Regions from separate parts of the Xanthobacter sediminis genome, predicted to be linked through region 2. Evidence: predicted binding sites of a transcription regulator. Region 2 holds the regulator's gene; each other region holds the start of a gene.
What was found. The regulator PhoB, encoded in region 2, activates phosphate uptake and scavenging genes when phosphate is short. The targets are predictions, from matches to a motif close to TGTCATNNANCTGTCAT.
Positions count from the first base shown of each region.

Region 1: a site for PhoB is predicted at 4,832-4,848, ahead of V5F61_RS12770 (NAD-glutamate dehydrogenase). Genes of this name have one in related genera too.
Region 3: a site for PhoB is predicted at 6,647-6,663, ahead of V5F61_RS15185 (Na/Pi symporter). Genes of this name have one in related genera too.

Region 1 covers NZ_JBAFWH010000008.1:184,619-194,750, forward strand. The annotation lists gene V5F61_RS12770 (NAD-glutamate dehydrogenase) at 1-4,745, opposite strand, end outside; gene V5F61_RS12775 (peroxidase-related enzyme) at 5,039-5,581, shown strand; gene V5F61_RS12780 (ABC transporter ATP-binding protein) at 5,869-6,642, shown strand; gene V5F61_RS12785 (ABC transporter ATP-binding protein) at 6,644-7,357, shown strand; gene V5F61_RS12790 (ABC transporter substrate-binding protein) at 7,506-8,717, shown strand; gene V5F61_RS12795 (branched-chain amino acid ABC transporter permease) at 8,787-9,668, shown strand; gene V5F61_RS12800 (branched-chain amino acid ABC transporter permease) at 9,679-10,132, shown strand, end outside.
Region 2 covers NZ_JBAFWH010000010.1:95,993-106,124, forward strand. The annotation lists gene argF (ornithine carbamoyltransferase) at 1-176, opposite strand, end outside; gene V5F61_RS14505 (aspartate aminotransferase family protein) at 173-1,381, opposite strand; gene V5F61_RS14510 (GcrA family cell cycle regulator) at 2,022-2,546, shown strand; gene phoB (phosphate regulon transcriptional regulator PhoB) at 3,059-3,760, opposite strand; gene phoU (phosphate signaling complex protein PhoU) at 3,868-4,596, opposite strand; gene pstB (phosphate ABC transporter ATP-binding protein PstB) at 4,616-5,440, opposite strand; gene pstA (phosphate ABC transporter permease PstA) at 5,525-6,358, opposite strand; gene pstC (phosphate ABC transporter permease subunit PstC) at 6,374-7,351, opposite strand; gene pstS (phosphate ABC transporter substrate-binding protein PstS) at 7,606-8,646, opposite strand; gene V5F61_RS14545 (ATP-binding protein) at 8,858-10,132, opposite strand, start outside.
Region 3 covers NZ_JBAFWH010000011.1:48,126-58,257, reverse strand. The annotation lists gene hrcA (heat-inducible transcriptional repressor HrcA) at 1-950, shown strand, start outside; gene grpE (nucleotide exchange factor GrpE) at 1,065-1,691, shown strand; gene V5F61_RS15205 (response regulator) at 2,042-2,476, opposite strand; gene efp (elongation factor P) at 2,707-3,276, opposite strand; gene epmA (EF-P lysine aminoacylase EpmA) at 3,381-4,478, shown strand; gene V5F61_RS15190 (STAS domain-containing protein) at 4,595-4,897, opposite strand; gene V5F61_RS15185 (Na/Pi symporter) at 4,887-6,515, opposite strand; gene V5F61_RS15180 (ATP-binding protein) at 6,815-7,264, opposite strand; gene V5F61_RS15175 (GNAT family protein) at 7,556-8,233, opposite strand; gene V5F61_RS15170 (ABC transporter substrate-binding protein) at 8,236-9,249, opposite strand; gene V5F61_RS15165 (MFS transporter) at 9,246-10,132, opposite strand, start outside.

The DNA.
Region 1 (10,132 bases), on a different contig from region 2:
CAATGGGCGGCCACATAGGCTTCGAGCCCGGCCGCGCCGGCGCCGCCTTCCTCCAGGATGCGGCCGCCTATGCGCCGCAGGAAGGTTTCGAGCTGCGTGAGGGCGCGGTCGAGGGCGAGACGGTCGTAATAGTCGGGCGCGGCGATGGCGCGGGCCTGCCCCACGAGGTCGTCCACGCCGAAGTAGCGCCCGGCGGCGAAGAAGGTGCTGGCCACATCGGGAATGGGCCGGCCCGTGGTCTGGGCCAGCAGCGCGATGTCCGAGGCCGCGGCCAGCGCCTGGGTGGAGGCGATGCGCCGGGCGAGGTCTTCCGGCACCTCCTGGGCGACGAGCGCGGCGATGCGCGCCTGACGGGCCGTGCGCCACGCCTCGGGCAGGCTTTCGTCGAGGGCGGAGGACACCGCCGTGATGCCCGCGCGATAGCGCTCCACCACCGCCGCGATGCCCTCCGCGAAGGAGACGTTGGCCAGGAACCAGACGATGCGGCTGAGCGTCAGCTCTTCCACCGCCGCATAAAGGGCGAGCTGGGTGGCGCCCTTCACCTTGTTGTCGAGGGCGTCGATCTCCGCCATGAGGCCGGGCAGGCCATAGCTGTCGCGCACCGCCGCGAAGGCGCGGGCGATGGCGGCGGCATCGGCGCTGGTCTGGTCCGCGATGCGCGCGAAGGCCGAGGGGCCGCACTGGTTCACGATGGCGTTGGAGAGCCCGGTGGCGATGATCTCCCGCTTCAGCCGGTGGCCGGTGACAGCCTCCGGGAAGCGCGCCTCGATCTCGGGCGGGAAGTAGGCGGCGAGCTCGCCGGCGAGATAGGGGTCGTCAGGCACGCCGGAAGAGACGAGGTGCGCGTTGAGCGTGAGCTTGGCATAGGCGAGCAGCACCGCCAGCTCCGGCCGGGTGAGGCATTCCCCGCGCGAGCGGCGGTCGGCGATCTCGGCATCGGAGGGCAGGAATTCCACCGCCCGGTCCAGCTCGCCGCGCGCTTCCAGCATCTGCATCAGGCGCTGCTGGAAGGCGATGTCGTGGGCGCCGGCGCGCTGGGCGAGGGAGAGCGCGAGGGTCTGCGCATAATTGTTGCGCAGCACGAGGCGCGCCACCTCGCCGGTCATCTGCTTGAGAAGGGCCGCCCGCTCGGCGGCCGTGAGGGCGCCGCTCTCCAGCGGGCGGGACAGGGCGATCTTGATGTTCACCTCCACGTCGGAGGTGTTCACGCCGGCGGAATTGTCGATGGCGTCGGTGTTGAGGCGGATGCCGCGCCGCGCCGCCTCGATGCGCGCGCGCTGGGTCATGCCCAGGTTCGCGCCCTCGCCGATCACCTTGGCGCCCAGCTCCGAGGCGGCGACGCGTACCGCGTCATTGGCGCGGTCGCCGGCGTCGACATCGGTCTCGGTGGAGGCGCGCGCATAGGTGCCGATGCCGCCGAAGAAGAGCAGGTCCACCTGCGCCTTCAGGATGGCATTGATGAGCTCGGCCGGCGTCGCCTGGGCCTTGGGGAAGCGCAGCAGCGCCTGGACCTGGTCCGAAAGCGCGATGCTCTTGGCGGTGCGGGGGAAGACGCCGCCGCCGGCCGAGATCAGGGTCGGGTCGTAATTGGCCCAGGAGGAGCGGGAAAGGTTGAACAGGCGCAGGCGCTCGGCGTGGGCGCGCTCGGTGTCCGGGTCCGGATCGAGGAAGATGTGGCGGTGGTCGAACGCCGCCACCAGCCGGATGGCGCGCGACAGCAGCATGCCGTTGCCGAACACGTCGCCCGACATGTCGCCCACCCCGGCCACCGTGACCGGGGTGGTCTGGATGTCGATGTCCATCTCGCGGAAGTGGCGCTTCACCGCCTCCCAGGCGCCGCGCGCGGTGATGCCCATGGCCTTGTGGTCGTAGCCCACCGAGCCGCCGGAGGCGAAGGCATCGTCGAGCCAGAAGCCGTGGCGGGCGGAGATGGCGTTTGCGGTGTCGGAGAAGGTGGCGGTGCCCTTGTCGGCCGCCACCACCAGATAGGGGTCGTCGCCGTCAAGGCGAACGGTGTCGGCGGGGTGGACCACCGCGCCGTCCTTCAGGTTGTCGGTGAGGTCGAGCAGGCTGGAGACGAACACCTCGTAGGCGGCCGTGCCCTCGGCGAGGATGGCCTCGCGGCTGCCGCCGGCCGGCAGGCGCTTGGGCACGAAGCCGCCCTTGGCGCCCACCGGCACGATCACCGCGTTCTTCACCTGCTGTGCCTTCACGAGGCCCAGGATCTCGGTGCGGAAGTCCTGCGGCCGGTCCGACCAGCGCAGGCCGCCGCGCGCCACCTTGCCGAAGCGCAGGTGCACGCCCTCCACGCGCGGGGCGTAGACGAACACCTCGTAGAGCGGGCGGGGCAGGGGCAGGCCCTCCACCTTCGCGCTCTCGAACTTCACGGCGATGGCCTCCCGTGGGCGGCACTCCTCGTCGCACTGGTAGAAGGTGGTGCGCACGGCGGCGTCCACCAGATTGACGAAGCGCCTGAGGATGCGGTCCTCGTCGAGGCTGGACACCTGGCCGAGGGCATTGGCGAGAGCCTCGCGCAGCGGCGTCTCGCGGGCGGCGCGCGCGTCCGGGGCTGGGTCGTGGGCGGGGTCGAAGCGGGCATGGAACAGGGCCACGATGTCCCGCGCGATGGCCTCGTGGGCGGCGAGGGTGCGCCAGAGGTAGTCGGGGCTGAAGGGAATGCCGGCCTGCCGCAGGTAGCGCCCGAGGGTGCGCACCAGCGCCGCCTCGCGCCAGGAGAGGCCGGCATCCAGCACCAAAGCGTTGAAGCCATCGTCCTCGGCGGCGCCGCGCAGCACCGCGTTCAGGCAGTCCTCCAGCCGCTCGTCCGAGCCGGCGATGGCGATGGCGCCGCCATCGGCCCGCTCCAGCGACATGTCGTGGAGCCAGCAGCGCGCGACGCCGGCCTCCGCGCCCATTTCCTCGTCGCCGTCCTGCGGCTCGATGCGGTAGGTGCGCTCGTTGATGGCCTTGAGGCCCATGTTCTCCAGCATGGGCACGCGGATGGAGAGCGGCAGCGGCGCCCCGTAGGAGAGCAGGCGCAGGGAGATGCGCGTGTCCGGGTCCTCGGCCCGGCGGTAGAAGTCGATGGCGATGGGCCGCTCCGGCGAGAGGCGCTCCATGCGCTCGATGTCGGCGAGGGCGGTCGCCACGTCGAAGGCGGCCTGGTAGCCGGCGCCGAAGGCCGGGCCGTAGCGATGGCGCAGCAGGGCGGCGTCCGCTCCCGCCAGCGCCGGCGCTGCGGCAATGGCGGTGCACAGGCGGTCGTTCCAGGAAAGGGTGGAGGCGGCCACCGCCCGTTCGAGGGCGGCGAGGTCCACCGCGGGCGCCGGGCCGCCCCGGCGATCCACCGTGTAGTGGGCGCGGACGAGGGGCACGCCCGGCAGGAAGCTTTCCATGCAGGCAGAGACGGTGCCTTCGAACGCTTCCTCCAGCAGCGCGCCGATGCGCCCGCGCACGGCGGCGTCGAACCGCTCGCGCGGCACATAGGCCAGCACCGAGGCGAAGCGGCCGAAGCGGTCGAGCCGCGCCAGCACCCGCACCCGTGGCCGGTCGTAGAGCGAGAGGATGTCGCGCGCATGGGCGGCGAGGGTGGCGGTGTCGACCTGGAAGAAGTCGTCGCGCGGGTAGGTTTCCAGCACCGTTTCCAGGGCGCGGGCCGAATGGCTTTCCGGCTCCAGGCCCGAGCCGCGCACCACCGCCTCGGCCTTGAGCCGCAGGTAGGGGATCTCCCGCACCGAATGGGTGTAGGCGGTGGAGGTCAGAAGGCCCACGAGGTGGACCTCGCCGGTGAGGCGGCCTTTCTCATCATGGGTCTTGATGCCCACATAGTCCATGACGTTGCGGCGGTGCACGCGCGAGCGCAGGCTCGCCTTGGAGAACATCAGCGGCTGCGGCCCTTCGAGGAAGGCGCGGATCTCCGGCGTGGTCACCACCGGCGCGTCGCCGAGGCGCAGCTCGCGCACCACGGGGTCGCGCAGCACGCCGAGGCCCGAGCCCGGCTCGGCCGCCAGTTCGCCGGCGGCGTCGAGCGCGTAGGCGCGCAGGCCGAGGAAGGTGAAGTTGTCCTCCGTGAGCCAGGTGAGGACGTCGGCTGCCTCCAGCCGGTCCTTGTCGGCGTAGGGGGTCTTCTCCTTGCGCAGGGCCTTGGCGAGGGCCTTCACCTGCCGGCGCATGGCCTGGAAGTCCTCGTTGATGGCGTGGACATCGGCCAGCGTCGCTTCAATGCCCGCCTTCAGGTGCGCCTGCGCGGCGGGCTCGATGGCCGCCACATGCAAATGGATGAGGCTTTCGCGATTGTCCTCTGCCTCCCTGGCGGAAGGCTCGGCGAGCCCGGCGGCGCGCCCGTCGCGGTCGCGCGTCACGTGGAAGATGGGGTGGGCGGCGAGCTTCAGCTCCAGCTTGCGGTCGGCAAGCTCTCCCGCCACCGAATCGAACAGGAAGGCCATGTCGTCGTTGATGGCCTCGATCACCGTGATGGCGGCGCTGCCCGCGCCGGCATCGAGCACGCGCACGTCCGCCGCCCCGCGCGGGCGGGCGAGCAGGTGGGCCCAGGCATCGCGCACCACGCCTGCCACCAGCGCCGGGTCGAGGGGCATCAGGTCCTCGGGGGCGATAGCGGCGAGGAAGGTGCGGGTGAACAGGTCCGGCAGCTCGGCGCCCGCGGCGGCAAGGGCCGTGCGGATGGCCTCGATGCGTCCTTGCAGGTCGTGATCGGTTTCGGCAGTCTGAAAGCCTTGAACAGTCATGGCCACTCCCCCGAATGGACGCCCTCGTGCCGCGCCGGTTCCTCGCGGAACCGTCCGTCTCGTCCGCCGAAGTTCGGTCACGAGCCACGACGCAACGATGACGAGGAACGCCTATGGCCCCCACAGTGAAGCGCGCCACCGCCGGCTCAAAGACCAAAAGCGCGGTCGCCGAAAAAACCGGCACGCCTGCGAAGCGGGCGGCGACCGCGCCGAAGGCCCGGCAGGCGCCGGCGGCCGCTCCCGTGGCGGCCCGCGCGCCCGATGACACGCCGGCCATCGCGCTCGACCTGCCCATGGCCGCGCTCGACCCGGCGACCGACGCCTATTTCGAGAAGTGCCGCACCAAGATCGGCTTCGTGCCCAATGTTCTTCAGGCCTACGCCTTCGACCTCGCCAAGCTTTCCGCCTTCACGGCCATGTACAACGACCTGATGCTCGCGCCCTCCGGCCTCTCGAAGCTGGAGCGGGAAATGATCGCGGTGGCGGTTTCGAGCGTGAATCGCTGCTATTACTGCCTCACCGCCCATGGCGCCGCCGTGCGCCAGCTCTCGGGCGATCCGGTTCTGGGCGAGCAGATGGTGATGAACTATCGCGCCGCCCGGCTCGACCCGCGCCAGCGCGCCATGCTCGACTTCGCGGTGAAGCTCACCGAGCGCCCTCACGAGGCGGAGGAGGAAGACCGCGCCGCCCTGCGCAAGGCGGGCTTTTCCGAGCGCGACATCTGGGACATCGGCGCCGTCACCGGCTTCTTCAACATGACGAACCGCCTCGCCTCCGCCACCGACATGCGCCCCAACACGGCCTATCACGCCGAAGCGCGCGGGCTTGCCGATTGAGGGCCGACCCCCGGCCGGCGGCGCGGGCCGGGGGCCAACCTGCTCACAAAAAATTTTCCGAGCGTACGCTCGTTCTATTCCGCAATGTGGTATGAAGAGGTTGGCCGCCCGGCGGACAAGCCGACGCCAGGGAAGGACCAGTTGACGCAGCCAAGGCATCGCATGCTAGGGTGCGTCGCAAGAGATAGCGCACCGCTCAAGGTGCCGTCCGGAGGAAACCGCCAGGGTCGCGCGCCAGCATGCGTGCGTGCGCGCCCATGGCTTCAACACGAGGGCGCCCACCGATCATGGACACCGTCGCAGACGTGCCCTACATCGTTGAAGCATCAGGTCTCACGAAGGAGTTCAAGGGGTTCGCGGCCGTCAAGAACGTGAATCTCAAGATCCGTCGCCACACCATCCATGCCCTCATCGGGCCGAATGGCGCGGGCAAGACCACCTGCTTCAATCTCATCACCAAGTTCCTGGAGCCCACCCGCGGCACCATCAGGCTCAACGGGCGCGACATCACCCGCACCCCGCCGGCCGATGTGGCGCGGCTCGGCATGGTCCGCTCGTTCCAGATCTCCGCTACCTTCCCGCATCTCACCGTGCTGGAGAACGTGCGCATCGCGCTGCAGCGTCCCTTGGGCAATTCCTTCCGCTTCTGGCAGTCCGAGAGCACGCTCGAAGTGCTCAACGACCGCGCCATGGAGCTGATCGCCGACGTGGACCTCGTCTCCTACCGCGACCACCTCGCGGTGGAGCTGCCCTACGGCCGCAAGCGCGCGCTGGAGATCGCCACCACGCTCGCCCTCGACCCCGAGATGCTGCTGCTCGACGAGCCCACCTCCGGCATGGGCCGGGAGGACATCGCCCGCACGGCGGAGCTTATCCGCCGCGTATCGGAGAACCGCACCATCCTGATGGTGGAGCACAATCTCTCCGTGGTGGCCGATCTCTCGGACATGATCACCGTGCTCGCGCGCGGGGAGATCCTCACCGAGGGGCCCTACGCGGAGGTGTCGAAGAACCCGCAGGTGGTGGAGGCCTACATGGGCACCGGGCACGGAGCGCACTGACATGTCGGAGACCAACGCGCCCCTGCTCGCGGTGAAGGACCTGCACGGCCACTATGGCGAGAGCCACGTGCTGCACGGCATGACCTTCGACGTCCGCCCCGGAGAAGTGGTGACCCTGCTCGGCCGCAACGGCGCCGGCAAGACCACCACCATGCGGGCCATCATGGGCCTGCTGCGCAAGCGCTCGGGCTCCATCCGCTACGAGGGCACCGAGACGGTGGGCCTCGCGCCCAACAAGATTGCCCGCCTCGGCATCGCCATCTGCCCGGAGGAGCGCGGCATCTTCGCCTCGCTCTCGGTGCGGGAGAACCTGCTGCTGCCGCCGGTGGTGCTGCCCGGCGGGCTTTCCGTGGACGAGGTCCACGAGCTGTTCCCGCGCCTTGAGGAACGGCGCAACAGCCAGGGCACCAAGCTCTCGGGCGGCGAGCAGCAGATGCTGGCCATCGCCCGCATCCTGCGCACGGGGGCCAAGCTGCTGCTGCTGGACGAGCCTTCCGAAGGCCTCGCCCCGGTGATCGTGCAGCATATCGGCCAGATCATCCGCGACCTCAAGAAGAGGGGGTTCACGGTACTGCTGGTGGAACAGAACTTCCACTTCGCCTCCACTGTCGCCGACCGGCACTATGTGGTCGAGCACGGCCGCGTGGTGGACATGGTGGAGAATGACAAGATCGCGGAGAACGCGGCGCGTCTGGAAGCGCTCCTGGGCGTGTGAGGCACTCGCGGTACCGGCCGCGCGGAGCGTTTTTCCTGGGGCGCATCGGGCGTGTTCACCTTGCGCGTGCGGGGTCCTTCGCGCCCGCCGCTGTTCTGAAGTTCCGAAATAACAAACGCCGGCAAAAGTCCGGCACGGAGGAAACATCATGCGTTTTGCTGCCATTCTGCTGGCGGCCACCAGCCTCGCCGGCATCGGCGCGGCCCAGGCGGCCGACCCTGTCCCCGTGAAGATCGGCGTGCTCAACGACCAGTCCGGCCTCTATGCCGATCTCGGCGGCCAGGGCTCGGTGTGGGCTGCCAAGAAGGCGGTGGAAGACTTCGGCGCCGCCGCCAAGGGCCTGAAGGTGGACGTCATCTTCGCCGACCACCAGAACAAGGCGGATGTGGGCACCTCCATCGCCCGCCAGTGGTTCGACGTGGACGGGGTGGACCTGATCGTCGATACGCCCAATTCGGGCGTCGCGCTCGCGGTCTCCGGCGTGACCAAGGAGAAGAACAAGGTCTTCATCAATTCCGGCGCCGCCACCTCCGACCTCACCGGCAAGGCCTGCACGCCCAACACCGTGCACTGGACCTATGACACCTGGGCGCTCGCTAACGGCACCGGCAAGGCCATCGTGAAGACCGGCGGCGACACCTGGTTCTTCCTCACCGCCGACTATGCCTTCGGCCACGCGCTGGAGCGCGACACCGCCAAGGTGGTGACCGACAACGGCGGCAAGGTGGTGGGCGCGGTGAAGGTGCCGCTCAACAACGCGGACTTCTCGTCCTTCCTGCTGCAGGCGCAGAGCTCCAAGGCCAAGATCGTCGGCCTCGCCAATGCCGGCGGCGACACCATCAACTCCATCAAGCAGGCGTCCGAATACGGCATCGTGGACGGCGGCCAGAAGCTTGCCGGCCTGCTCATCTTCCTCACCGACGTGCACTCCCTCGGCCTCAAGACCGCCCAGGGGCTGAACCTCACCGGCGCCTGGTACTGGGACCAGACCGACGCCAACCGCAAGTTCGCCGACGAATTCGCCAAGGCCAATGGCGGCAAGCGGCCGACCATGGTGCAGGCGGGCGTCTATTCCGGCGTGCTGCACTATCTGAAGTCGGTCGAGGCGCTGAAGTCCGCCAAGGACGGTGCCGCCGTGGTGGCCGAAATGAAGAAGCTCCCCACCGACGACCCGCTGTTCGGCAAGGGCGAGGTGCGCATCGACGGCCGCCACATCCACCCCATGTATCTCTATGAGGTGAAGAAGCCGTCGGAATCCAAGGGGCCGTGGGACTATTACACCCTGAAGGCCACCATTCCCGCCAATGAAGCGTTCCGCCCCCTGAGCGAGAGCGACTGCCCGCTGGTGAAGAAGGGCTGAGGCCAACTGAGGCCGGGCCGGCCTTCCCCCGCAGGCCGGCCCGCTTTCCCCTGACGAGACGGATCCCCCATGTTCGAGCTTCTCGGCATTCCCCCCCAGGCGCTGTTCGGGCAATTGCTGCTCGGCCTCATCAACGGCGCGTTCTACGCCATGCTGAGCCTCGGGCTCGCGGTGATCTTCGGCCTGCTGAACGTCATCAACTTCACCCACGGCGCGCAATACATGATGGGCGCGTTCGGGGCGTGGATGCTGCTCAATTACCTGGGCGTGCCGTTCTGGGGCGCGCTGGTCATCTCGCCGATCCTGGTCGCCATCATCGGCATGGTGATAGAGCGCACGCTGCTGCGGCGATTGTACAATCTCGACCACCTCTACGGCCTGCTGCTCACCTTCGGCCTCGCCCTCATCTTCGAGGGGCTGTTCCGGCGGCAGTACGGCTCCTCGGGCTTGCCCTATAACAATCCCCTGCCGGGCGGCACCAACCTCGGCTTCATGTTCCTGCCCAACTACCGCGCCTTCGTGGTGGTGGCGTCCCTGGTGGTGTGCTTCGCCACCTGGTTCGTGATCGAGCGCACCAAGCTCGGCTCATACCTGCGCGCCGCCACCGAGCGGCCGGATCTGGTGCAGGCGTTCGGCATCGACGTGCCGCGCATGATCACGCTCACCTACGGCTTCGGCGTTGGCCTTGCCGCGCTCGCCGGCGTGCTGGCGGCGCCCGCCTACCAGGTGAGCCCCACCATGGGTTCCAACCTCATCATCGTGGTGTTCGCGGTGGTGGTGATCGGCGGCATGGGCTCCATCATGGGCGCCATCGTCACCGGTTTCGGCCTCGGCATCATCGAGGGCCTCACCAAGGTGTTCTACCCGGAGGCCTCCTCCACCGTCATCTTCGTCATCATGGCGCTCGTGCTCATGGTGAAGCCCGCCGGCCTGTTCGGCACGGCCAAGTGAGGCGGCTGCCATGAACGCGTCTTCCAGCTCCACCCCCGCCTCCGCGCGCGGCGCCGCAGCGCCGGCATCCTCCTCCACGTTCACGGTGCTCGGCCTGCTGGCGGTGGCCGTGCTCCTGGTGGCGCCCTTCGGCGTCTATCCCGTGTTCCTCATGAAGGTGATGTGCTTCGCGCTGTTCGCGTGCGCCTTCAACCTGATGCTGGGCTACACCGGGCTTTTGTCCTTCGGCCACGCCATGTTCTTCGGCGGGTCCGCCTACATCTGCGCGCACACCATCAAGGTGCTGGGCTTCTCGCCGGAGCTGGGCATCCTGGCCGGCGTGGCGTTCGCCGCGGCGCTCGGGCTGGTGGCGGGGCTGCTCGCCATCCGCCGGCAGGGCATCTACTTCGCCATGGTGACCCTGGCGCTGGCGCAGATGTTCTTCTTCTTCTGCATTCAGGCGCCCTTCACCGGCGGCGAGGATG
Region 2 (10,132 bases):
CGCGTCGAGGGCTTGTCGAACACCATGGCCAGCGTCTTGCCGACGAGGGGGCGGTGGTCCATCTCGCCCGCCTTGCGCCGGGCCTTGAGATCCTTCGACAGGTCCAGCACCCGGCGCAGCTCGTCCGCCGGAATCTCCGACAGGTCGAGAAAATGGCGCACACCGTTCTCCGTCATTCCGCTGCCCCCATGGCCGGGGCGGGCGCCAGCGCCTGCTCCAGCCGCACACACGCGGCCTCGATCTTCTCCACCGCCAGGTCCGCCTCGTCCGCCGAGACCACCAGGGGCGGCAGCAGCCGCACCACATTGTCGGCGGCGCCGGGGGCAAGCAGCCCCTCCTCGCGCATCGCCGTCACGAGATCAGCGGCCGGCACCTGGGCCTTGAGCCCCAGGAGCAGCCCCTTGCCGCGCACCTCCGCCAGCACGCGCGGATGGCGCGCCACCACTGCTCCCAGCTTCTCCTTGAGCCGGGCGGAAATGGTGTTCACATGGTCGAGGAACCCCTCGGCCAGCACGAGATCCAGCACCGCACCGCCCACCGCCATGGCCAGCGGATTGCCGCCATAGGTGGAGCCGTGGGTGCCGAGCGTCATGCCCTTGGCGGCCGCCTCGGTGGCGAGGCAGGCGCCCATGGGGAAGCCGCCGCCGATGCCCTTCGCCACGGCCATGATGTCAGGCGTGATGCCTTCCCATTCGTGGGCGAAGAGCTTGCCGGTGCGGCCCACGCCGCACTGCACCTCGTCGAGCACCAGCAGCAGGCCCTTCTCGTCGCACAGGGCGCGCAGCGCCCTCAGGAAGCCCTCCGGCGGCACGCGCACGCCGCCCTCGCCCTGCACCGGCTCCAGCAGAATGGCACCGGTGTAGGGGGTGATGGCGGCCTTGACCGCCTCGATGTCGCCGAACGGCACCTGGTCGAAGCCCGGCAGCGCCGGCTCGAAACCCTCAAGATACTTCGGGTTGCCGCCGGCCGCGATGGTCGCAAGGGTGCGACCGTGGAAGGCGCCCTGGAAGGTGATGATGCGGTTCTTCTCCGGGTTGCCGCTCGCGAACTGGTACTTGCGCGCCATCTTGATGGCGCACTCCAGGGCCTCGGCGCCCGAATTGGTGAAGAACATGGTGTCCGCGAAGGTCACCGAAGACAGGCGCGCGGCCAGCTTCTCCCCGCCCGGAATCCGGAACAGGTTGGAGGTATGCCAGAGCTTCCGCGCCTGCTGGCTCAGCGCTTCCGCCAGGTAGGGGTGCGCATGGCCGAGCACGTTCACCGCGATGCCGGCGGTGAAATCGAGGAAACGTCGCCCGTCCGTCGTGACGAGCCAGCAGCCCTCTCCCCGCTCGAATTCGAGGTCGATGCGCGCATAGGTCGGCAGAACGGCGGTGATCACTTGATCCTCCTGAAAACGTGCCCTGATCCGGCGAAATATAGAAGCCGAAGACAACATCTTCATTGCTGTTGGCGAGCCGGGTTCCCGCGGAAGGCAGCTTCCGCACGGAAAGGCGGCCCTTGGATGCCCCGGGGATCGGGGCGACCGGATGCTGGCGCTGGGCGGAGGCCTCTGGAGCGGCCACCGGCCGTCAGAACCCCCGCGGCGCTGGCCCCGGGCACGCAAAATTAAAAAAGGCCGCCCCAGCGGGGGAGCGGCCCGACACCGTCAAATACTAATGATCGCGCGCGCGAGGTCAACACATCTGAAAGGCCGGCGGCCAGCACTTGCGCGGCGCCCCTCCACCCGGGTGCGGGGCCTGATGCCGGCGGGCAACGATCTGGGGAAAACGACGTGCCGGCGTTAACCGACTCTGTCGCCCGCGCGCCCCATATTGTACTGTACGCCACATCGCCTACGAGATCTCGTGCGATTAAGCTTCCTGGGACCTATGGGTTGTTAACCTTCTACATGCTTGGGGCATGTGGGGCCGAGGAGGGAGTCCGGGCGATCTCGGGCAGCATGGCGGTGCTGCCATTCGGCGACAATGCGGCGCGGCACAAGACGGCGCCGGCAAGATGCGGCAAATGGAGAAAGAGCGATGAGCTGGAATGACGAGCGCGTCGAACTCTTGAAGAAGCTCTGGAGCGAAGGCCTCTCCGCGAGCCAGATTGCGAATGAACTCGGCGACATCACCCGCAACGCGGTGATCGGCAAGGTGCACCGGCTGGGACTTTCCGGCCGCGCGAAGTCGTCGGCGTCGGCGGTGCGGCCGCAGCGGCCCAACCGTCCCGAAAGCCCGCGCGACCAGACCCGCCCGCAGCGTCCCATGGTGCAGGGCAACACCGCCCTCGCCGCAGAGATCGACGACCTCCCCGAGGAGGCTCCGGCCCCTGCCCCGAAGCCCGTGGCCAGCGACAACGTGGTGTCCCTGGGCCAGCGCTGCACCATCATGAACCTCACGGAGAGCACCTGCCGCTGGCCGGTGGGCGAGCCGGGCACCGAGAGCTTCTATTTCTGCGGCGGCAAGAGCAATCCGGGAATGCCCTATTGCACCCAGCACGCCCGCATCGCCTACCAGCCGGTGCAGGATCGCCGTCGCGACCGGCGCCTCGCCTACCTCTGACGATCGCGCGGCCGGGCCCACGCCCGGCCGGCTGCCATGCCCGGAACCGGCTTCGCCGGCGCGCGTGTGCCAGTCGTTCTCCTGCGCTGCGATATGCGTGCTTGTGCGCATGGTGGCGTACGATCTGGCTCTTTGCAGCCTTTTGGACCGATGCGTTTCAACCGCCATGCAGAGGCTCGCGTGGCGCAAGGCCAGCCGTGCCGCAGCGCGCGTCCTTGCCCCTCAGCCCCAATTGTTCCTCGCGCGGCCCATCACAGGCGAGCGGACGTACCCATGCGGTGCGCGCGCGAAGCCGGCTTGCCCCAGGATTCGCCCACGATCCCGTTTCCGCCCCCGAACACCGCCGTCGGCACACCCGTTCCATGCGACGTCCGACAGTGACAAGTCGCCGTTTGACGACCTCACGCATTTCGGGCGACGTCGCTACCGGGGAGAGCGGAGGACGCGCGGGGTCAATAGCCTAGAACAATCGCCGCGAGCCAGTGCGAGTGGCCCCCTGACGACAGAGGCCATCAGTGCGCCCGCGCGAACATCTCGTTGAAGGAGTAGCCGGCACCCCGCACCGTGCGGATCGGGTCCGACTGGCGCCCGCGGTTGATCGCCTTGCGCAGGCGGCCGACATGCACGTCCACCGTACGCTCGTCGATATAGACGTCCTGGCCCCACACGCCATCAAGCAACTGCTCGCGTGAGAACACGCGGCCGGGGCTCTGCATCAGGAATTCGAGCAGGCGAAATTCGGTCGGCCCAAGGTGCACTTCACGGCCCGCGCGGTGCACCCGGTGGGTCTCGCGGTCCAGCTCGATGTCACCGGCCCGGAGCAGGGTCGCCACATGCTCCGGCTTCGCACGGCGCAGCAGCGCGCGCACGCGCGCCAGCAGTTCCGGCACCGAGAAAGGTTTCACCACATAGTCGTCCGCGCCCGTGGCAAGGCCGCGCACACGTTCAGTCTCGTCGCCGCGGGCGGTCAGCATGATGACCGGGAGGCGCTCCGTTTCCGGGCGCGTGCGCAGGCGGCGGCAGAGCTCAATGCCCGAAAGCCCGGGCAGCATCCAATCCAGGATGACGAGATCCGGCACGCTCTCCCTCAGCCGGGTCTCGGCATCGTCGCCGCGCCCGACATTCTCCACCGCATAGCCCTCCGACTCCAGATTGTACCGGAGCAGGAGGGTCAACGGCTCTTCGTCCTCGACAATCAGAATACGCGCCGGCACAGCCTATCACCCATCCACGTCGAGACGTTTATCGACACAGCCTCCCGCCGTGCGGCGGGTCCGGCGCGGCCCGCTGCCCGCCGGAGCGGCGGGCAGGGCATCCGGGCTCAGGCCTGCTTGGTCTGGCCGGGGAAGACGACCGTGGTGTCGCTGGAGGCATCCGCCTTCGGGCGGCTCTCCGGCAGCACCTGGCCGGTCACCATATAATAGACGACTTCCGCGATGTTGGTCGCGTGGTCGCCCATGCGCTCGATGTTCTTCGCGCAGAACAGAAGATGCGTGCACACGGAGATGTTGCGCGGATCTTCCATCATGTAGGTGAGCAGCTCGCGGAACAGCGAGGTGTACATGGTGTCGATGGCGTCGTCGCGGCCCCACACGTCGAGCGCCTTGGCCTCGTTGCGGCCGGCGTAGGCGTCGAGCACCTCCTTGAGCTGCTCGAGCACCAGGTCCGACATGTGCTCCACGCCGCGCACCAGCTTCTGCGGATGGTACTCGCCCTCGATGGCGATCACCCGCTTGCCGACGTTCTTGGCGAGATCGCCGATGCGCTCGAGATCGTTGGCGATGCGGATGGCCGCCACGATCTCACGCAGGTCGCTCGCCACCGGCTGGCGCTTGGCGATGACGAGCACCGCCTTGTCCTCAATGTCACGCTGAACCTGGTCCACGCCCGCGTCGAGCGAGACGACCTTCTGCGCGATGGCAATGTCGCGCTTGATGAGCGCGGTCATGCTGTCGGCCACCAGGCGTTCGGCCTGGCCGCCCATCTCCACCACCTTGCGGCCGATCTCTTTGAGCTCGACGTCGAAGGAGGTCACGGTATGCTCGGGCATCTGCGCCATCCTGTTTTCCTCAGCCGAAGCGGCCGGTGATGTAGTCACGCGTCTTGATCTCCTTCGGGTTCGTGAAGATCACGTCCGAAGGCGCCACCTCGATCAGCTCGCCCAGGTAGAAGAAGGCGGTGATGTCGGCGCAGCGCGCGGCCTGCTGCATGTTATGGGTCACGATGACGATGGTGAAGTCGCGCTTCAGCTCGTCGATCAGATCCTCGATCTTCGAGGTCGAGATAGGGTCGAGCGCCGAGGTGGGCTCGTCGAGCAGGATCACCTCCGGACGCACCGCGATGGTGCGGGCGATGCAGAGGCGCTGCTGCTGGCCACCGGACATGCCGAGCGCCGAGGTGTTCAGGCGGTCCTTGGTCTCGTCCCAGATGGCGGCCTTGCGCAGGCACCATTCCACGCGCTCGTCCATCTGCGACTTGTTCAGCCGCTCGTGCAGGCGCACGCCGAAGGCGATGTTGTCATAGATGGACATGGGGAACGGCGTCGGCTTCTGGAACACCATGCCGATGCGGCTGCGCACCACGGTGGAGTCGAGCTCCTTGCCGATGATGTTCACGCCATCGAACAGCACCTGCCCCTCGGCGCGCTGGCCCGGGTAGAGGTCGTACATCCGGTTGAACACGCGCAGCAGCGTGGACTTGCCGCAGCCCGAGGGGCCGATCATGGCGGTCACGCGCTTCTCGGGGATCTCGAAGTTGATGCCCTTCAGCGCGTGGCTCTGGCCGTAGTAGAATTGAAGATTGTCGACCTTGAGCTTCGCGGGAGCGGGCGGCGCATCGGGCCGGGCCGCGACCGAGGTGGCGATGCTGAGGGTGGGATCGACCGCAGACGTCATCTGAGCCTCACTGGAATTTACGTGCCCGGAGCTGCCGGGCCTTGGATCTCGGGCAGCCCGGCGCGGGAGCGCCGGGCGGCGATATCAATGGCCGCGGGCCAGCACCAGGCGCGACGCCACGTTCAGCACGAGCACACCGACGGTGATGAGCAGCGCGCCGGCCCAGGCGAGGGCGACCCAGTCATCGAACGGGCTTCCGGCGTACTGATAGATCGCGACCGGCAGGCTGGCCATGGGCTTCGTAAGGTCGAGCGACCAGGCATTGTTGCCGAGCGAGGTGAACAGCAGAGGCGCCGTCTCGCCCGCCGCGCGGGCGATGGAGAGCAGCAGGCCGGTGACGATGCCCGCGCGGGCGGCACGCCACGTCACGAACATCACCACCTTCCACTGCGGCGCGCCAAGGGCGAACGCGGCCTCGCGCAGGCCCACCGGCACCAGGTTCAGCATGTCCTCGGTGGTGCGCACCACCACCGGGATCACCAGGATGGCGAGAGCGAGCGAGCCGGCCCAGCCGGAGAAGCCGCCGAGCGGCACCACCAGCAGGGAGTAGATGAACAGGCCGACCAGGATGGACGGCGCCGAGAGCAGGATGTCATTCACGAACCGGGTCGCCGAGGCGATCCTGGTGCCCCTGCCGTTCTCCGCGAGGAAGGTGCCCGCGAAGATGCCGATGGGCGCGCCGATGAGCATGGCGATGCCCACCTGGATCAGCGAGCCCACGATGGCGTTGGCGAGACCACCATTCGCGCCGGGCGGAGCCGTGACGTTGGTGAAGACCGAGAAGCTGAGCGCCGGCAGGCCGCGGGCGAGCAGGGTCCACAGGATCCAGGCGAGAAGGAAGAGGGCGAAGGCCGCGAAACCCACGGACACCGCTTTCACGATGTTGTCCTTGGCGCGGCGGGCGGCGAGCGAAGCCATGGCTGGTCCCCCGGATCAGTCCATCCGCGAGCGCACGAGCGCCCGGGACAGTGCCAGCACGATGAAGGAGATGACGAACAGGATGAAGCCGAGCTGCAGCAGCGAGGTCAGCTTCAGGGAGCCGAGCGGGGCTTCCGGGAACTCGTTGGCGATGGTGGAGGCGATGGTGGCACCCGGCGCGAACAGCGACGCCGACAGGCGCGTGGCGTTGCCGATCACGAAGGTCACCGCCATGGTCTCGCCGAGCGCGCGGCCGAGGCCCAGCATGATGGCACCCACCATGGCCGTCTTGCCGTAGGGCACAGAGACGTTCTTGTAGACCTCGTAGGTGGTCGCGCCGACGCCGTAGGCCGATTCCTTCAGCATCGCCGGAACGGACTCCAGCGTCTCCACGAACATCGCCGTGATGAAGGGCAGGATCATCACCGCGAGGATGAGGCCGGCGGTGAGCATGCCGGAGCCGAGCGGCGGACCCTGGAACAGCAGGCCGATGAGCGGCAGGTCGCCGAACACGCTGATGAGCGGGGGCTGCACATAGGCCGCCATGAGCGGCACGATGACGAAGAAGCCCCACATGCCGTAGATGATGGAGGGCACAGCGGCCAGCAGCTGCACCGCCACGCCGATGGGGCGCTTCAGCGGCTGCGGCGCGATCTCCGTGAGGAAGAAGGCGATGCCGAACGACAGCGGCAGGGCGACCACGACGGCGATCACGGCGCTGAACAGCGTGCCGTAAATCATCACCAGCGCGCCGTAATTCTCGGTCACCGGGTTCCAGCTGGCGGTCCAGATGAACTCAAGACCGAAGTGCTGCAGCGCGGGCAACCCGCCCTGGAACAGCTCGGCGATGATCAGGCCGAGCAGCACCAGCACGAAGATGCCGCTGGCCCAGAGCAGGCCAACGAAGATGGGATCGGAAATCCGGCCGGTCCCCTTGGCCTTGCTGATGGGTTCGAGCGGTGTCGACCCCAAACCATCCATCGTCGCGTCCATCTGATGCCCATCCCTGCGCCGCCCTGGGCGACCTTGAGTTGCGACTACCGCTGCACCGATCAAGCCGGGCGGCGTGAAATCTCTTGCCCCATGTCTCGTACGCCGAAACCCGCGCGGCCGCGCCATGCGCGGAAGGCGAGCCGGACGGGCGCTCGCCCGTCGCGGAGGAAAGGCGAGGCCCGGCACGGGCCCTCCGCCTCACCCGAGAACCTCGCCCGCGCGAGCGCGGGCGAGGCGGATCGGCTCACGCCGGATCAGAGGACCGGCTTGCCCTCGGGGGTGAGGATTTCCTTCTTGAAGGCTTCCTCGACCCGCTTCACGACAGCCTCGGGCAGCGGGATGTAGTGGAGCTTCTCGGCGGTCTCGCGGCCTTCCTTGCCGTAGGCCCACTTGAAGAACTCCATGGTCACGCGCGAGGCATCGACATTCTTGGGGTCCTTCGGCAGCAGCACGTAGGTGGGGCTGACGATCGGCCAGGCGGCCTCGGCCGGGGCGTCGATCATGGACGCAGCGAAGTCGGTGGCGTTATCCCAGTCAGCGGCGGCAGCGGCGGCCTCGAACGCCTTGGTCTCCGGCGTCACGAACTTGCCGGCCTTGTTCTGGAGCTGGGTCACCACCAGGTTGTTGGCGGCGGCGTAGATGAACTCCACGTAGCCGATGCCACCCTTGGTGTTCTTCACGTTGCCGGTCACGCCCTCATTGCCCTTGGCGCCAGCGCCCACCGGCCACTGAACCGAGGTGGCCGAGCCGACCTTGGACTTCCAGTCGGGGCTCACGGCCGAGAGGTAGGAGGTGAAGATGGCGGTGGTGCCCGAGGAGTCGGAACGGTACACCGGCACGATCGCCTGCGACGGCAGCTTCAGGCCGGGGTTGAGGTCGGCGATCGCCTTGTCATCCCACTTGGTGATCTTGCCGAGGTAGATGTCGGCGAGCACCGGGCCCGTCAGCTTGAGCTGGTTGGTGACGACGCCGTCGAGGTTGACGGTGGCGACCACGGAGCCGATCACGGTCGGGAACTGCAGCAGCTTGTTGGCCGCGAGCTTCTCGGAGGGAACGGTGGCATCAGAGGCGCCGAAGTCCACGGTGCGGTTGATGATCTGGTTCTGACCGCCGCCGGAGCCGATGGACTGGTAGTTCAGCGCGTTGCCGGTCTTCTCCTTAAACTTCATGCCCCAGGCCTGGTACACGGGGGCCGGGAAGGAGGCGCCGGCGCCGGTAAAATCGACGGCCTGAGCGCTGCCGGCGAACAGCATGCCGGTCACGGCGAAAGCGCCGAGAGCAGTGGTGAGCTTCACGATTTCTCTCCTTGCCAATGTCATTGCTGCCCGACGACCCCGGCGACCCATCCACGCCCCTTGCAGCACATCCCCGATGCGCAAGCATGGCGCGCCCATGGCCCCGGCCGTGACGCAACACTGGGCTGGGGACTTCTAGTCCCTGCGAGGCAAGGTTCTATGACCGCCCCGTGACACAGGGATGACGAAATAACCAATTGCAACTTCAGCACTATTTTTTATTATCCGACGAAACATCCAGGCGGACGGAGAAATTCGCGCCAGCGCCGAAGGTGCTCTCGATGGCCAGACGGCCCCGATGGCGGGCCACGATGTGCTTTACGATGGCGAGCCCGAGCCCGGTTCCACCCTGGTCCCGACTTGCCGCAACGTCCACCCTGTAGAAGCGCTCGGTGAGGCGCGGCAGGTGCTCAGGCGCGATGCCCGGCCCGAAATCGCGCACCGAGGCCACGGCCACGGGCCCGCGGGGCCCGGGCTCAAGGCCCAGCGCCACCTGGACCGTCTTGCCTTCCGCGCCATATTTCAAGGCATTCTCCACCAGGTTCTCGAACAGGCGGATCAGTTCGTCGCGGTCGCCGCGCACGCGCACACCGCGGGTCACGCGCGCAAGGTCCAGCTCCACGCCGCGCTCGGCGGCGAGGGGGGAGAGGGTGTCGCACACATGGGAGACGATGGCGTCGAGCTCCACCTCCGTCTCCGGCTGCACGTGGGCGTTGAGCTCGATGCGCGAGAGCGACAGCAGGTCGTCAATCAGCCGCGACATGCGCCGTGCCTGGGCGGCCATGATGGCGAGGAAGCGTTCGCGCGCCGCGGTATCGTTGCGTGCCGGCCCCTGCAGGGTCTCGATGAAGCCGGAAAGGGAAGCGAGGGGCGTGCGGAGCTCGTGGCTCGCATTGGCGACGAAGTCCGCCCGCATCTGCTCCACCCGGCGCTGCTGGGTGAGATCGCGAAAGGTGAGCAGAACCGCATCCGGCGAGACGCCCGTGCGGCCCCTGGCTTCCACATCGAGGTGCAATGGCACCACATGGGCCTCCAGCCACCGGTCGAGCGGCACCCGCTCGGCAAACTCCACTCGGCGCGGCAGGCCATCGGTGGCTGCGGCACGCACCGCGTCGAGCACCTCGGGCACCCGCACCAGGAACGACAGGGGATCGCCCACCCGCGCCGGGCCGATGGCGAGGGCCACCCGCGCATTGGCGGTGACGATCTCGCCCTCCGGCGTCAGCAGCAGCGCAGGCTCCGGCAGGGCACACACCACGGCCTCCACCTTGGCGTCCTCGCGACGGGGCGAGGGTCCCGGCACAGGCGCCACCGCGGCCGGTGCCTCCCGCCGGGGCAGCGGCCATAGCGCCGCGCCGCCCACGAGCACGGCCATGGCGCACCCCAGCAGCGGGTCGAGCAGGCCGAAGACGACGCCAAGCGCGCCCGCAGCCAGCGCCGCCAGCACAAGCCACAGGCGTGGCCCCTCGGCCAACGCCCATGCGAG
Region 3 (10,132 bases), on a different contig from region 2:
TTTCGCCCGCCTCGGTGCGCAACGTGATGGCGGACCTGGAGGCGGCGGGCCTCATCTATGCGCCCCACACCAGCGCCGGGCGCCTGCCCACGGAACGGGGCCTGCGCTTCTTCGTGGACGCCCTGATGGAGGTGGGCGACGTCAACGAGCGCGACCGCACCAGCATCGAGACCCAGGTGATGGCCGCCGCCCGCAACACCACCGTGGAAGGGGTGCTGCAGGAGGCGTCCACCCTGCTCTCCGGCCTCGCGCGGGGGGCGGGCGTGGTCACCGCCACCAAGACCGACCCGCGCCTGAAGCATGTGGAGTTCGTGCCCCTCGACCCCGGCCGGGCGCTGGTGATCCTCGTCTCCGAGGACGGGCAGGTGGAGAACCGGGCGGTGGGGCTGCCGCCGGGCCTGCCGGTGTCCGCCCTCACGGAAGCCACCAACTTCCTCAATGCCCACATCCGCGGCCGCACCCTGGCGGAGGCGCGGGCGGAAATGGAGAGCCTGCTCGCCGAGCTGCGGCGCGACCTCGACGCCATCACCGCGCGGGTGGTGGAGGAAGGGCTCGCCTCCTGGTCCGGCGACGACCCGGCTGAGCGCAAGCTGATCGTGCGCGGGCAGGCAAAGCTGCTGGAGGACCTCCACGCGTTGGAGGACCTGGAGCGCATCCGCCTGCTGTTCGACGACCTCGAGTCGAAGCGCGAGGTGGTGGACCTCCTGGGCCGCGCCGAGGAAGCGCAGGCGCTGCGCATCTTCATCGGCTCGGAGAACCGGTTGTTCTCCCTGTCCGGCTCCTCCACCATCGTGGCCCCCTACCGCGACGGCCAGGGGCGGGTTTTGGGCGTGCTCGGCGTCATCGGGCCCACACGGCTCAATTATGGGCGCATCGTGCCCATGGTGGACTTCACCGCCCGCCTCGTGAGCCGGGTGCTCGGCGCGCCGGGAGCGGGCGACGCGGCCTGATGGCGCGTCCCCATCTGATCGCGCAGGCTTGATTTTTGCCCTCCGCGCTCCGATATGCCGTGGGATCAACGGCAGGTCCGCACGGACCTTCTCCAGCCAAAAAGGAAAGACCGGATGAGCGAGCAGACGCGCGCGCCGGAGACCGGCGACGGCATCGAGGACACGGGGCTCAATCAGGCGGGCGCTCCCGAGGCGGGCGCTCCGGCAGAGCCCTCGCTACAGGCAGAGAAAGAGCGCCTGGAGGCGGAGATCGCCGCGCTGAAGGACAAGTATCTGCGCGCCTTCGCCGAGGCCGAGAACGTGCGCCGCCGCGCCGACAAGGAAATCGCCGACGTCAAGGTCTACGGCATCGCCTCCTTCGCCCGCGACATGCTGACGGTCGCCGACGACCTCAGCCGCGCCCTCTCCGCCGTGGACGATGAGACCAAGGACCAGGCCGAGGGCGCCGTGAAGGCGCTGCTCGAAGGCATCGAGATCACCGAGCGCGGCCTTGCCCAGGCGCTGGAAAAGCACAAGATCCGCCGCATCGAGCCGCGCGGCGAGAAGTTCGACCCCAACCTGCACCAAGCCATGTTCGAGGTGCCGGACCCGTCCGTGCCCAACGGCACGGTGGTGCAGGTGGTGCAGGCCGGCTACGTCATCGGTGAGCGCGTGCTGCGCCCGGCCATGGTGGGCGTCGCCCGCGGCGGCCCCAAGGCCGAGGCCCCCGCGCCCGAGGCCAAGCCGGAAGGCCAGGCCTGACGGCAAGGCAGCGACGGGCGGGCTTGCGGTCCGCCCGGAGCCAGTCTCTGGCGGGGAGCGAGGGGGATCATCCAGGCGCGAAAGTTCCGCCCCCCGTGGAAGTCCCCATTCCCCAACATCCTTAAGAGCACCGCAAGTGGCGTGTTGTGGCTTGGGCCTGCGGCGCCGCGCGGTCGCTAGCGGGCGCCAGCCCCCCTTCCGCCCGCTCCAGCTCGCGGACATCGCTCTATATCTTTGGGTTGACGCGCCTTCCCCACGCGAGCCGACATCCACTTCGCGCGAACGCGCTCCATCTGCCGACGCACGATCCTCTGCGCGCAAGCCGGCCGGACGCGCCGCCCGAATGCGCTTCAGGTGCGCTCCCGGAGCAGGGCGGGATGGCGCGCCACTCCGTCGCCGGAAGCGAGGCCGTCCCCGCCCGCACGACCGTTCACGATGGTGACGAGGGCGTCCGCAATCATGCGGCCGGTAAAGGGCTTGGCCACGCGCGGACGGTCTGCCAGGGCGCGCGGCACGGGCTCCCGTCCGGTGAAGGCGGAGCAGAACACGAAAGGCACGCCCCGGTCCGCCAGCATAGCCGCCGCGGGAAAGACGCTCTCGCTGCCGAGGCTCACATCCAGAAGGGCTGCATCAAGGCTTTCGCTGCCGGCTGCCGCCATGGCCGCCGAGAGGCTCGCCACGGGCCCCACCACATCGCACCCGAGGGTACGCAGCTCACCTTCCAGGCCCAGGGCGACCAGGAACTCGTCTTCCACGACGAGCACCCGCAATCCCGCGAGGTCCATGGTGTCACGCCTTTCGCCCGTGGGCCACGGCGCGTGAACGCCGCGGCGCCTTTCCCGGCCCTCCCCTCCGGCCGCCCCGGCACGAGGACGGGGCTGGACCGGCAGGCTTCGGCCGTTTTCCGCTCAACGGGCGGCGGGGGCGAAAGTTCCCTGGGTCTTTAGGCGTAAGGCTCCGACACGAAAGGCTTCGCCATCACGCAGCGGGCCGCGCGATGGCGAAAGCGGAACGATCAGTCCTTGGCGCGTTCCACGTAGGAGCCGTCAGCGGTCATCACGACCACGCGGGTGCCGGAGGAAACGTGCGGGGGGACCATGGTGCGCACGCCGTTGGAAAGCACGGCCGGCTTGTAGGAGGAAGAGGCGGTCTGGCCCTTCACGGTGGGCTCGGTGTCCACGATCTCCAGGGTGACGCGCGCCGGCAGCTCGATGGCGATGGGGTTGCCATTGTGGGTGGAAAGCATGCACTCCATGCCTTCCTGCAGATACACGGCAAGGTCGCCCATCACTTCCTTGGAGACCGTCACCTGATCGAAGGTCTCGGGATTCATGAAGGTATAGCCTTCCGAATCCTCGTAAAGGAAGGTGTGCGGGCGGTCTTCCACGAAGGCGCGCTCCACCTGCTCGGTGGTACGGTAACGCTCGGAGATCTTCACGCCATCGGAGATGCGGCGCATGTCGAGCTGCGTGACCGGCGTGCCCTTGCCGGGATGGATGTTCTCGGCGGTGAGCACCACATAGAGCTTGTCGTCGATATCGACCACATTGCCTTTGCGCAGGGAGCTGGCGATGACCTTGACCACGTCGCGTCTTCCTCGAACTTCTCGCGGCGGCACGCCGCTTATCTTCGTCGGCGCGCACCATACCCATCTTGACGCCGAGCGCCACCCTCGCGGAGGCGTTTCGGATGCCCAATCCGGCTTGTGAAGGACGTTTCCCCGTGAAACTGGTATCTGGCTCCGGCCAAAGCCCCTGGTGGGACCGGGAGGTCCACGCCGACCGCCGCCCCTTTCTCCTGGCCCGGGGCCGCATCACGGCGGCGGTGCGGGCCTGGTTCCTGGCGCGGGATTTCATGGAGGTGGAAACGCCCGTCCTCCAGGTCTCGCCCGGCAATGAGGCGCACCTGCACGCCTTCGCGACCGAGATCATCGCGCCGGACGGCGACCGCCGCACGCTCCACCTGCGCACCTCGCCCGAATTCGCCGCGAAGAAGCTGCTGGCGGCGGGCGAGCCGCGCATCTTCGAGCTGGCGCGCGTGTTTCGGAACCGGGAGCGGGGCATGGCCCACCATCCCGAGTTCACCATGCTGGAATGGTACCGGGCAGGCGCCTCCTACGCGGAGCTGATGGAGGATTGCACCGCGCTGCTGCAACTCGCCGCCCGTACGGGCGGCGTTGGCGCTTTCGCCTATCGCGGCGCGGCGTGCGATCCGTTCGCGGAGCCCGAGCGCCTCACCCTCACTGAGGCGTTCGCGCGCCATGCGGGCATCGACCTGCCCGCCACCCTGCCCGCCCCCGGGCTGCCCACGGACCCGGCGCCGCTCGCGGCGGCCGCCCGCTCCGCCGGCATCCGCGTGGCGGCGGACGACGGCTGGGCGGATATCTTCTCGAAAGTGCTGGTGGAGCGGGTGGAGCCCCACCTTGGCATGGGGCGCCCCACCTTCCTGTGCGACTACCCGCTGACCGAGGCCGCCCTGGCGCGCCCCAAGGCCGAAGACCCGCGCTTCGCCGAGCGGTTCGAGTTCTATGCCTGCGGGCTGGAGCTGGCCAACGCCTTCGGCGAACTCACCGACCCCGCCGAGCAGCGCCGGCGCTTCGCCCACGAGATGGAGCTCAAGAGCCGCCTCTACGGCGAGCGCTATCCCCTCGACGAGGACTTCCTGGCCGCGCTGGCGCAGATGCCCGATGCCGCCGGCTGCGCCCTGGGCTTCGACCGGCTGGCGATGCTGGCGACGGGCGCCCGGCGCATTGAGGACGTGCTGTGGGCGCCGGTGGCGGCGCCCTGAGGCCCGAGCGTTTTCGAGCGAAGCGGAAGCCGACTCGCGCACGAGGAAAACGCATCAATCCATGAGACCGGAGGGCTTCCCCGATCCATGAAACGGGAACCCCCTTCAGGGCGCGCTCAGGAAATCTCGAACAGGGTCGAGAAGCCGGAGATGTCGAACACCTCACGGATCTGCGGCTGAAGCGAGGTGAGCGCCAGCCGGCGCTTGGCATTGCGCATGGCCTTGCCCGCCACCAGCAGGGCGCGCAGGCCGGAGGAGGAGACATAGTCCACCCCGGCGAGATTGACGACGATGGCGCCGTCGCTCATGGAGACCACGTCCATCAGGCTGGTCTCGAATGGCTTGGCGTTCGGCGTGTCGAGCCGCCCCGCCACCTTCAGCAGGATTCCGCCGTCCACCTGCTCACGCTCAATGTGCATGGATGCCGTCCTGCTCCGCTGACATCGTCTCGTCACTGGCCTTATCGTCATTCGCGACCGGGCGCAACGCCACCGCAGTTCTGCGGATCAGCCAGATCGCGCGTTCGAACAGGCTGGTGGCCAGCAGCAGGCGGCGCGCATCCTCGCCCGTGCCGATGCTGGCCCCCACCAGGCTGCGGCGAATGCGCGTCAGCAGTTCGCTGCGGTCGGCGGTCAGCGTCGCGATGACCTCGTAATCGTCGGCGCCCTCTGCGTCCGCCAGGGACAGGACGATCACGCGCAGCGACTCGGAAAGGTTGAAGGCGAGCTGGGGCGGGGTGTCGTAGCTCTCCACCACCTCGGCAAAATCGTGCAGCGTGTCCTGCAGCACGCGGATCATTTCCATCAGCGCCTGCTGCTGGAGCGCGATGTCGAGGGTTTCGCGCTCCGGCGCCCGGCCGATGAGATCGGTCAGGAAGCCCTCGGTGGTGCGCGCGATGGAGGCCGCGCCGCGCCACAGGGCCAGCCGCTCGCCCGCGCCCGGCGCCTCCGCCACGTCGAGGTCCGGCAGCAGGGTGGGCAGAAGCTGGATCAGCCGCCGGATCTCCTTCTCCGAAAGGTCGAGCGCGGTGGCTGGCGCCTCCAGGGCGCGATCGTGGACATAGCGCGGGCGCGAGGCGCCGTCTTCCAGCGTGGGCGGACTGAAGCGAATGGCGATCGCCTCGGCGGCGGCGCGCCCGAAGGCCACCGGCACTGCGCCCGCGAGCTGAAGGGCGAGGAACAGCAGCGAAAGCGACAGCGCCGCCTTGCCCCCGCCAAGGGCGGCAAGGGTCGCCGCGGGATCTCCTCCCGCCAGGCCGGCGCCTAGCCACACCGCAAGCACCGCCACGCAGCCGATGAGCTTCACCAGGATGTGGGCATAGCAGAGCTGCCGCCCGGTGCCTTCCAGCCCCCCGGCGGCCACCAGGGTCGCGAGGCCGGAGCCCAGATTGGCGCCAAGCACCACGTAGAAGGCGGAATCGAGCCCCAGCACCGCCGACTGCAGCAGCGCCAGAACCAGAATGGTGGGCGTGGAGGAGGACTGGCTGAGGGCGGCCGCCGCCAGGCCGAGCGCGAAGCCCACCCAGGGCGTGAGGCCGCCATCGATGAAAGCGGCAAGAGCGGCGGGATCGATGGCGCGGGGCCCCTGCTTGATGAAGTCGAGCCCCAGCAGCGCCAGCGCCAGGCCCAGCGCCACGCCCATCCACTCGCGCCAGGCCGGGCGGCGATCAAGCCGGAGCTGGAAGCCGAACCCCACCAGCGCCAGGAGGTAAAATATAACCAAACGGAAATCGATGGCGGCAACGAACACCAGCGCCGCAGTGCCCACATTGGCGCCGGCCACCACCGGAATGGCATCCCGCGTGGTGAGCACGCCGCCGCGCACGAGATTGCCGCAGATGATGGCAACCGCGTTGCTGGACTGGGTGGCCGCGCCGGCAAGGCTGCCGGAGACGAGCCCGGTCAAGGGCGAGCGGGTGGCACGGCGCAGCAGATGCCGCACGCCGCGACCCGTGGCCTGCTGGAGATGGGACGAAAGCGACTTGAGGCCGACGAACAGCAGCCCGAGGCCGGCGAGGATTTCCGCCAAGATCAACATGAGCGCGTCATGGGCATGCCGGCCCGTGTCCCCCGTGCCCGTGCGGTGAGCCCACGCGCCAGCACGGCTTTCGGCGCGGGCGACCGCGGCCAATGGCGGCACGCGGCGCAGCGTTTCAGATGCAGAGGCGCTGTCATACCGGCGTCTCATGACATCTTTGCGACGCCACTCAAAACCACCCGGCACCAGTTTCCATAAGGGTTTAGGTGTGAGGCCACCTCACGCAAGGGGAAGCGCCCGCGCCACCCGACACGCTCATCCCCACCTCCTCGAAGGCAGCCCCCGCCGCGCGCAAGCGCCTATTGGACGGCCGGGGCCGCCACCATGGTCAGGCGGTTCTCGTTCCCCTCCCGGCGATAGACCAGGCTCTCGAGGAAATGGCGCATGAGCTGCACCCCATGGCCGCCGATCCTGGCATCCTCGATGGCGGCGACCGCCTCCGGCTCGGCGATGGTGGTGGGGTCGAAGGCGATGCCGTTGTCGATGAGCTCGACAGCCACCCGCCCGCCCGGCATCCGGTGGACCTCGACGCGGATGTCCGGATCGTGCGCCACTTGGTGGAAGCCGTAGGAGATGACGTTGGTCAGCGCCTCCTCTAGCGAAAGCTCAAGGCCGAAACGCATGGCCTGCGGCCAATCTTCCTTCTCGGCCATGGCGCCGAGCCAGGAGGTGACATCCGAAATGGAGGCGATGTCCGCGCCGACCCGCAGCGCAGAGATCAGGGTGTCGGTGGCGGGGGGCGTCATCATCACCGCAGCTCAGGTCGGGGCCGCGCTGGCGGCGCCCGCCGCAAAGCCCCCTCGCACGGCGGCGCCCCTGCGCGCAAAAGTGCGGAGGCCGATCGAGACGATGAGGGCGGTTTCCGGCGCCCGCGATGAGTTTTCCGTCTTCATTCCCGCGGAACTTTCGAACTGGGGCCACCGCGCGCCGGCCTAAACGGCGGCTCGCCTCTCGCTTCACCCGCGAAATGCAGTCTAAAGCATTTCCGCGTCCCGTTGAATTGCAAAAATGCTTCGGGGTTGCTGAGGCGTGTGCGGTCTTCAGGCGCCCGCGGGCAGCGGCCGCGCGAACATCACGCCCACGGTACCGCTGGGCAGGCGCGTGCGCGCATAGCCGCGCCAACCTTCGGCGAAAAGCGCCCTCTGCCGGTCGAAATCGAGCGGATCAGCGACCACCACCACCTCGGGGTCGTGGCGGGAGCCGTCGCGCAGCATCACGTAGCGGGCGTAGCCGCCGAAGAAGAGCTCGATGCCGACAATGGGAAAGCCGCCGGAGAGCAGGTTCGACCAGCTGCCCGGATTGACCGGCGCCGCCGTGGAGAACAGCACCATGTCACGTGGGGCGATGGCCACCCGCTCGGCGATGGTCATACGCTGCAGCCCATGGCCCCGGTAATCCGGATGCACGGAGGCCCCCGCGAGCCGCCCCACGGGGGTTCCGGCCGGCAGGTTCAGCAGCCGGTGCGGGCCGTCCTCGGGGGTGTGGTCGTGCTGGAGGATGCCGTAGGCGACGAGATCGGCCCCTTCGAACAGGCCGATGGTGCGCCCGCGCCCGGCGAGGATGCCCTCGAAATAGGCGCGACTTTCGGGCTTTACGATCTCCGGCCGGGCGACGGGACCGATGGAGAGGCGGTGCAGGGCCTCCATCGCGTCGAGGTCGTCGGGCCCGAGCTCGCGAGAGCGGACGGAGTGCATCGGTTGGGCAGCGCTGAGAGCCATGATCAGGTGATCACTTCCGCGTAGTTGAGCATCGCGATGGGCGGGTAGACGCCAAGCTGCCTGGCCACGGACATGTTGATGATGAGGGCAAAGCGCTTCAGCGTCTCGATGGGGATCTTCTGGGGCGGCACATGCTCCACCAGGATCTCGGCGGCCTTGGAGCCGGCGAGCTGGCCCACGGAATAATAGCGGCTGACGAGCCCCACCAGCCCCTGCCCCTCGCGCAGGAAGAACTCGGTGGCGCCGAAAGTGGGCAGCCGCGCGCTGACGGCGGCCGGCCCCACCCGGCGGAAGATGGAGGCGAGGAAGGTATCGGCCGGCAGGTAGAGCCAGTCCGCGCCCTTCTCCTTCAGCCCGCGCACGAAATCCTCGACCCCGTCGCCGGTGGCGCGGGTGCCCTGCATGGCGAGCGGCTGCTCCAGCACCTCGGCGCCGATGCCCTTGCAGAAGGCGCGCATCTCCTCGACGATGGCGAGCGAATTGCTCTCGTTGGGCGAATAGATCACGCCCACCTTCTGGAATGCGCGATAGCTCTGCATGGCGCGCATCTGCACGTCGGTGGGCACCACGTGCACGGCGCCGGTGACGTTCCGGCCGGAAGAGGAGAGCGAGGGCGCGATCTTCACCTGCACCGGCGCCGCCACCAGGGCGAACACCACCGGAATGTCGCGCACATAGGGGGCGTCCGCCGGCGCGTCGTAGGGTCCCACCACAGCCAGGGTGTTGGGCGTGCCGTAGGTATAGATGAGGTCCGGCTTGAAGCTGGGCAGCACCTCGTCGAGGATGGGCCGCACCCGCGCCGGATCGCGCTCCACGTCACGGGTGAGGAACTCCACCGCGATCTCGTTGGCCGCGAAATAATCGCGGAAGCCGCGCTCCACGTCGGTCTCGCCGCGGAAGGTCAGCATCAGGATGCGAAAGGCGCGCTCCTGCCGCTCGGCGCGCGCGGGGTGCCCGAGGAGCCCGGCGGCGCCCGCCCCGAGCCCGAGGGAGAGAAGGGTACGACGGTCCATCATACGGGACTCCCTTCCGAGGAGGCCGCGCGGGTGGCGCGGCGTGCGCCTGACGGGGCGAGGCGCTGCCCGGATAGCGCAAATACCAGCGCCCCCGCCACAACCACGGCGCCCATCAGCGCGGTTGTAAAGGAAAATCCGATCGCCGCCATCAGAATGCCGGCGCCCGCCGGCCCGGCCGCGTTGCCCGAGCGCTCCACCAGCCTGAACAGGCCCAGAACGCCGGCCGGGCTGAACCCGCCGCTGGCCGCCGTGTCCGCCACCAGCGCAGACTGGGAGGCGATGGAGAGCGCCTGCCCGAGCCCGAGCATCGCCAGCGCGAACACGATGAGCCCCACGGAGGGATGGAGCGGCATCACCAACGCCCCGAGCCCGGCGACCAGCCCGCCCGCCACCACGAAGGCGGCGCGCGCCTGCAGCCGGTCCGCCAGCGCCGCGAATACCGGCACCGCCACCACCATGAGCAGCGGATAGATCATCTGGAAGCGGCCGATGGCCGCCGCCGAATAGCCCTGCCGCTGCAGCTCCAGCGGCACCAGCAGCAGGCACAGGGCCGCGAACAGCAGCTTCGCCGGAAACGCGCAGCCCAGGAGCAGCGCCATCAGCCGCGGGGCGCGGGCGGCCTGCGCCAGGTCCGCGAGCCCCACCTTCACGTGCGCGGCACGGCGCGGCGCGCGCGGCACCACCAGCAACGCCACCGCGAGCGCCACCAGCGCCAGGACAGCGGAAGCGCCGAGCGCGGCCGAAGGCCCGAGCCGGTCGGCGATGACGCCGCCGATGGGCGGCCCGCACAGGCAGGCCACCATGATCGCGCGCACGAACACCGCCAGCGCCGCGCTGCGCCCGGCACCCTGGGAGTGGTCCACCACGTGTCCCTGGGCCGAGA